One region of the Enterocloster lavalensis genome, then DNA from elsewhere that is predicted to be linked to it. Evidence: riboswitches for the same ligand, from Rfam matches in the RefSeq annotation. Region 1 holds a riboswitch; the other holds the start of a gene.

What was found. Region 1 has a riboswitch for FMN ahead of ACK2JC_RS24680 (ECF transporter S component). Riboswitches for the same ligand answer to the same signal wherever they lie in the genome.
Region 2: it holds a riboswitch for FMN, as region 1 does, so the genes downstream of both, ACK2JC_RS01735 (ECF transporter S component) here and ACK2JC_RS24680 (ECF transporter S component) in region 1, are expected to answer to the same signal.

What each region holds. Positions count from the first base shown of each region.
Region 1 covers NZ_CP176637.1:5,492,057-5,495,585, forward strand. The annotation lists gene ACK2JC_RS24670 (M13 family metallopeptidase) at 1-526, shown strand, start outside; gene ACK2JC_RS24675 (pyridoxamine 5'-phosphate oxidase family protein) at 808-1,203, shown strand; FMN riboswitch at 1,222-1,346, shown strand; gene ACK2JC_RS24680 (ECF transporter S component) at 1,497-2,162, shown strand; gene ACK2JC_RS24685 (helix-turn-helix domain-containing protein) at 2,165-2,494, opposite strand; gene ACK2JC_RS24690 (4Fe-4S binding protein) at 2,678-3,316, shown strand; gene ACK2JC_RS24695 (Sir2 silent information regulator family NAD-dependent deacetylase) at 3,313-3,529, shown strand, end outside.
Region 2 covers NZ_CP176637.1:416,135-419,663, forward strand. The annotation lists gene ACK2JC_RS01720 (SufB/SufD family protein) at 1-153, opposite strand, end outside; gene ACK2JC_RS01725 (ABC transporter ATP-binding protein) at 185-919, opposite strand; tRNA gene ACK2JC_RS01730 (tRNA-Leu) at 1,117-1,200, opposite strand; gene ACK2JC_RS01735 (ECF transporter S component) at 1,315-1,995, opposite strand; FMN riboswitch at 2,174-2,289, opposite strand; gene ACK2JC_RS01740 (ADP-ribosylglycohydrolase family protein) at 2,329-3,267, opposite strand; gene ACK2JC_RS01745 (hypothetical protein) at 3,335-3,529, opposite strand, start outside.

The sequences.
Region 1 (3,529 bases):
GTTTTACAGTCCCGAGGCAGATCTGGCCACCGACATGGGCGGGATCGGCATGGTGATCGCCCACGAGATCAGCCACGCATTCGATTCCTCCGGGGCCATGTACGACGAGAAGGGAAATTACAAGATGTGGTGGACCAAAGAGGACCTGGAGAATTTCCGGGTCCTGGCCGGGAAGGTGGCGGACTATTACGACGGACAGGAGGGATTTGAGGGCCGTTTTGTAAACGGTGAGCAGACGCTGGGGGAGAACATCGCGGATTTGGGAAGCCTTTCCTGCGTCACCTCCATTGTGGGGGACGACACGGACGGACTGCGGGCGCTGTTCACCCGGTTTGCCACCATCTGGGCCTCCAAATATACGGGCGAGGCCATGATCCGGCGGCTGAACACGGATGTGCACTCCCCGGCAAAAGTCCGGGTCAACGCGGTTCTGCGCAACACCGACGCATTTTATCTGGCCTATCCTCAGCTCAGGGAGGGGGACAAAATGTATCTCGCGCCGGAACAGCGGGTTGGAATCTGGTAGAAAAAGGTTATCCGACCCGGTACGAGGCGTACTTTTTGTCAAATGTAAGGGGCCACCGCCGCAGCCTGCTGGCGTTGGCCGCCTAACGGCCCCGACGCTTAGGGGTGCGGTATTTAATAGTATTAAAAAGATATTAAGTATCTAAAAGGAACCTATCCCACTTGAAAGTGCGTTCTTCCCTCAAAGGCTGTACCGATCTATAATACAGTCATAGGAAACGGCCGTTCCTGACGGTAAAAGGTTTGAATAAAAATTGATTTGAGGGAAAGGATTGAAACTTTATGAAAAAAGTGATAGAATTTTTGCAGGCAAATCCGGTGCAGTATCTGGCTACCGTGGGCAGGGATGGGAAGGCAAAGTGCCGCCCGTTTATGTTCTGCTTTGAGAAGGACGGGAAGCTCTGGTTCTGTACCAACAGCCAAAAGGACGTTTATCAGGATATGCAGGCCAACCCGCAGGTGGAGGTGAGCGTGTCCGACGCCGGTTTCGCCTGGCTGCGCCTGCACGGCAAAGCGGTGTTTGAGAACAACATGAAGGTGAAGGAAGCCTGCATGGCCAACCCGATTGTAAAGGGGCAGTACGCCAGGGCGGACAATCCGATTTTCCAGGTGTTTTATCTGGAAGATCCCCACGGCGTGATCGCTGATTTCTCCGGCAATCCGCCCTATGAATTCTGATCTGAAATTACATAAACACAATCTCTTTGGGGCAGGTGAAATTCCTGACCGGTGGTGACAGTCCACGAGCGGCGGCCAATGGCTGCGGTTGATCCGGTGAGATTCCGGAACCGACGGTATAGTCCGGATGGGAAAAGAGGAAAAACGGCAATCGATGCCGCAGCGTTGTGTCTGGATGTCAGGCCGCAAGCGCAGGCGGCGTATTTGGCGGCATTCCGGCCCGGGAGATGAGATCCCGGGTCTTTTTGTCGTATGCAATGGGCCGGGGGGTCAAACATGAAGGAGGCGTCAAGATGAAACAAACATGCCAAGCTGCAGCGCGGGAAGCGCTTGCAGAGAAAACAGCAGCAAAGAGCAGGGCCGGAGGCATCGCAGTCAGGCCCCTGGTTTTGAGCGCGTTTATGGGAGCCGTCAGCGCGGTGCTGATGGCAATGGAATTTCCGGTGCCGCTGGCGCCGGGATTTGTGAAAATGGACTTTTCCGACCTGCCGGTGATTCTGGGGGGATTTATCATGGGGCCGCTGGCTGGAATGCGGATCATCGCGGTGAAGATCGGCCTGAGCTTTCTGCTGAAAGGCACCGTCACCATGGGCGTTGGGGAGCTGGCGAATATGATCGGCAGCGTCAGCTACATGCTGCCCGCCGTGCTTTTGTACCGCAGGTGGCACACCCGCAGGGGAGCGGCCCTCTCCCTGGCCGCGGCCACAGCCTGCGCGGCCGCCTCGGCCCTGCTTTACAACCTGTTCCTGATCTTTCCGGTCTATGCCCGGCTGTACGGAATGAGCATGGACAGCATCGTGGCCATGGCAAGGGCCACCTCCCCGTGGGTGACGGACCTGTTTTCCATGATGCTGTTCTCCATGCTGCCCTTCAACCTGTTTAAATACGCCAGTGTCTCCGTCATTGCGTTTCTTGTCTACAAGCGGTTGAGACGGCTGTTAAAGGGCTGGTCGGACTGAGGTCAGTTGATTTTCTTTTTGTAGCCGTCGCCCCAGGCCACCATGCTGTCCAAAATGGGCTTTAAGCTGTAGCCGGTCTCCGTCAGGGTGTATTCCACCCGGGGCGGTACCTCGGCATAGACTGTTCGGTTGACCAGCCCGGCGGCCTCCATGGCCCGCAGGTGGCTGGTCAGGACCTTTTGGGTGATCCCGGTGACCGAGCGCATGAGTTCATTAAAGCGCTTGGTGCCGGTCAGCAGGTCCCGGATGATCAGCACCTTCCACTTGTCGCCGATCAGCTGCAGGGTGATTTCCACGGGGCAGTCCGGCATTTTCCTGGTATTCGTTTCCATCGGTCCAACACCTCCTTGGTATCTAAATAACTGTTTAAGACTATTATATACCACTACGGGACGGCTGGCAAGCTTAACAGTATACTTTTGATACTATGCCACTTTTCAGTGCGTAATTTACGGGAAAGAGCGGCGGCGCTAAAATGGGATAAGGGATATGGATTCAGGAAAGGATGAAGCGTTATGGAGACCAGAGATTATCTGAGGATTTTAAAAGAGGAGATTCATTCCACCGTGTTCGCCACCGTGGACGAGGATGGGCTGCCTGTGACCCGGGTGATCGATATTATGCTTGTGGATGAGAACAGCCTGTATTTTATCACGGCCAAAGGGAAAGAGTTTTACCGGCAGCTGATGAAACAGCGCTATGTGGCGATTAGCGGCATGACCGGCGGCGAGGGTTCTATGGAGAAAAAAGCGGTGTCCGTCCGCGGCCGGGTGGCGAATATGGGAGGCTGCCTGCTGGATCAGGTCTTTGAGGAAAATCCCTATATGGCGGAGATTTACCCCACCTGCGAGAGCCGCCGGGCGCTGGAGGTGTTCCGGCTGTACGAGGGCCGGGGAGAGTATTTCGACTTATCCGCCAAGCCCATTATCCGCCGAAGCTTCCGTTTGGGGGAGGGGGATGTGCAGGGACAGCAGCAGGAGGGCTATCACATCACAGCGGACTGCGATGGCTGCGGCCTCTGTCTGTCCCAATGTCCCCAGAACTGCATCGACAGCAGCCGGACGCCCTTTAAAATCCAGGCAGAGCACTGTCTGCACTGCGGAAACTGCGTGGAAATCTGCCCGCGAGGGGCGGCCAGGGGAGGAGTTAAATGAACGGGAAGGTGGAGCTGATCCGGGAAAAGCTGCAAGAGGCGCAGGCGGTGGTGATTGGGGCCGGCGCAGGTCTTTCCGCCGCGGCGGGGCTCACCTACGGGGGAGAGCGGTTCCGGCGGTATTTCGGGGATTTTATCCGCAAATATGGAATGACGGACATGTATTCCGCCGGTTTCTACCCTTTTGAGACCCAGGAGGAGAAATGGGCTTACT
Region 2 (3,529 bases), 1.4 Mb from region 1:
GATTCCGCTCACATCCTCCTTGGTGGTGATATCAATATTTGCGGTGGTGCTGCGGCTGGCCAGCTTGCCGTTGGCGCGGATATTGTAAGCGCCCTCCGGAACCCCGTGCAGGTCCGCAACTTCCATCAATATTCTCTCTTGAATTTCATCCATTTTCGATTCATCTCCTTTTCCGTACGGCGATTTAATCCTGATTGTAAAACTTGCTGCAGGCATCCACCGCGGAGGCGGTGCCCATAATCTGGGGCATAATCTCGTCCCTGGAACCGTGGTTGACAATCTTTCCGTCCGCGATCACCACGATTTCGTCCGCTATATTTAAAATCCGCTCCTGATGGGAAATGATCAGGATGGACCCGTTTGTATTTTTGCGCATACGCTCGAACACCTGGATCAGATTCTGAAAGCTCCAGAGGTCGATTCCCGCTTCCGGCTCGTCAAAAACTGAGAGCTTGGAAGCCCGGGCCAGCACCGAAGCGATCTCGATGCGCTTCAGTTCGCCGCCGGACAGGCTGGCGTTCACCTCGCGGTTGATGTAATCCTTGGCGCAAAGCCCCACCTCGGACAGGTATTGACAGGCGTCGGTTACGGACAGCTTTTTCTTCGCCGCCAGACGGATCAGATCCAGGACCTGTACGCCCTTAAAACGCACGGGCTGCTGGAACGCAAAACTGATTCCAAGATTCGCCCGGTCGGTAATATTCATATCTGTGATATCCTGGCCGTCGAACAGAATCCTTCCGCTGGTGGGCTTCTCGATGCCCATGATCAGCTTGGCCGTGGTGGACTTTCCGCCTCCGTTGGGGCCTGTGATCACCACAAATTTTCCGTCTCCGATGGTCAGGTTCAAATCCTTTATAATCCCTTTTCCTCCCTCGTCGTCATTGACGTCGAAGGTAAGATTCTCTAATGTAAGCATAGCCTTCTCCTGCCTCTCTGTTTTTTAACACTCTGGATCGCTGCAAATGCAGCCACAACCTACAGTATACACTATTTTTCCTTTTTTTACTATCCTTATTTTACCTGGGCTTCCAGGAAATGTCTGTTGCATTTGCAACAGTTTTACGGATTATAAAAGGCGGAAAGCTCTGATGAACTTTCCGCCTTTTCTGCGCCTGCAGAAGATGGGAGTCGAACCCACAAGGTATTACTACCACACGGACCTGAACCGTGCGCGTCTGCCAATTCCGCCACTTCTGCATTTCGCGCCTGTTATCACAGGCGACGAAGGTTATTATAAGGGAATATGGGGGATTTGTCAATTACTTTTGAGGAAAAAATGAATTTTTCGTTCTGTACCTTCCCCCGCCTGTATCATCCTTTCAGTGTCACGAACATTAAAACGCAGGTCACAAAAATCAGTCCCACCACCAACAGCACTCCCATGTTGTGCTGCTTGACGTTGTGCACCGACGGCGGAACGAGGCCCGCCTTGCGCAGAGCTGTTACAATGGGCTTGTAAAGTAAAAGGACGAAGGCCGTGTTCAGGCCGCCCTTAAACAGGTTGAAGGGAAGAAATACCGGCACCAGCAGCGCTTCCACCGCATCTCTGGGATATCCCATGTAGATAGGGGTGAGTAAGTAATTCCATAGAAGCATGGCGATTGTTGCCAGCACGATTCCCGACACAAGGCCGATGGCCGCGCCTTTTAACGTGTGGTCGCGTTTGTAGAGATAGGCGGCCGGGCAGGCGAAGCAGCAGCTGGCCAGAATATTCATCACACAGCCGATGATTCCGGTGCTGCTGATGGTAGCCATCTCGATAAAGGAGACGATCACGGAGATCACCATGGCCGTCCAGGGGCCGAACATAAAGCCGCCGATCGTAATCATCACGTCCTTGGGTTCATAGCTCAGAAACAGAACTACCGGGATGCGGAAAAACAGCACCATGAGAAAGGCGATGGCACAGAGCATTCCCACCGTTGTGATCCGTTTTGTCCTGGCGTCCGTGCCGGACTTTGTGTTTGCAGTTACGTTTGCGTTGCTGTTCATAGTTTCTACCTCCGAATGAATTATTTGCCGGATTCCGCCGGTCCGGTACCGCCGGTCAGACGGTTGAAACCGCCTGGCTGACAGAAAAACACCTGAAAAGCAATATGCCTTTCAGGTGTCAAATAATATCCGGTGCATCATTTGGCCGCTGCAAAATGCAGCCGCCCCGTCTATGCTGACACATCTTCTTTCATCCAGACTATACTGTTGGTCCCGGAGTTTCACCGGGTCAACGCTCGCGCGCTCGCGGACTGTACCGCCAATCGGGAATTTCACCCTGCCCTGAAGACATAATCTTATTCAGTTGTGGTTATTATAACGCTTTTGGGTTATTTATGCAAGTGTGTTTGAGCATAATTCTTTTATATATTCTCTGCCTGCAATTACATTGATCCATTCTTCCGGTATTTGGTCGGCTCCGTAAAAACTTGACGCCAAACCTCCGGCCACAGCTCCAACCGTATCCGTATCGTCTCCCAAATTAACTGCTTTTAGTACGCATTCCTGATAGGACGACGAATTTAACAGACACCACAATGCAGCCTCCAGAGTGTGAACCACATATCCGCTGCTTTGGATTTGTTCCTCCGGCAACCGTTTGAATTCATCCAGCCTCTTAAGCCGATTATAACTCCTTATTTCTATTTCACCGATTCTGTCATAATAATCAAAGGCAGTCTGTATTCCATTTCGAACACACTCCGCTATCGGATCAGTCCCGCCAATTAAACTGATTGCAACCATCACATAAATCCCACAACCAACCTGGCTCCTGCTATGTCCGTGGGTCAGAGACGATAGATTGTGTATTAACTCCATTTGGACATCAATGCTGAGTTCCTGATGGTTGTATAGATAATAGGCGATTGGAAGAATTCGCATGAGCGAGCCATTTCCGTTTTCATATTCTGATTTACCACCACATTCCAATGGGGCAATTCCGCGCCCATAATTCATTATGGCTTTGCTGGTGGCATTTCCAACGTCAAAGACCTCTCCTAAGGCAGTGTATTCTCCATACAATAACCATGCCGAGAATTTGTCCATGATATCTGTATAATTAATTGCTTTACATTGAACCATGCTATCTAACAGCGCTAGTGTTAAGCTTGTATCATCAGACCATACCCCCATAGGCTGATGATGTGTCCCGTATTCCCGCATCGATTTAACCGGATTCCTTGCTATACATTCGCGGGACATAAACTCAACCGGGACCCCCAGGGCATCGCCTGTGGCAAGTCCAATTATACCATCGTATATGTTTCTCAAATTGTCTCCCTCTGGCTTGGTACTTTTTATTAGCCATGGCTTTTCATTTCAGCAAACCCATATCATGCTATGCGATATCCAAGCGGTCTTTCATCTTATTGATTTCCATCCGATGATTGATCAGCTCCAATTCCATACCTTCGCGCTTCTTCTCAAACTGAAGAGCCTCGTCAAGACGCTGTTTGAGGAAGTCGTGGCCTTCACCGATAATATCGATTTTTTTGGAAATGTCGTTTTCGATGGTGAGCTCCATGCGTGTGAC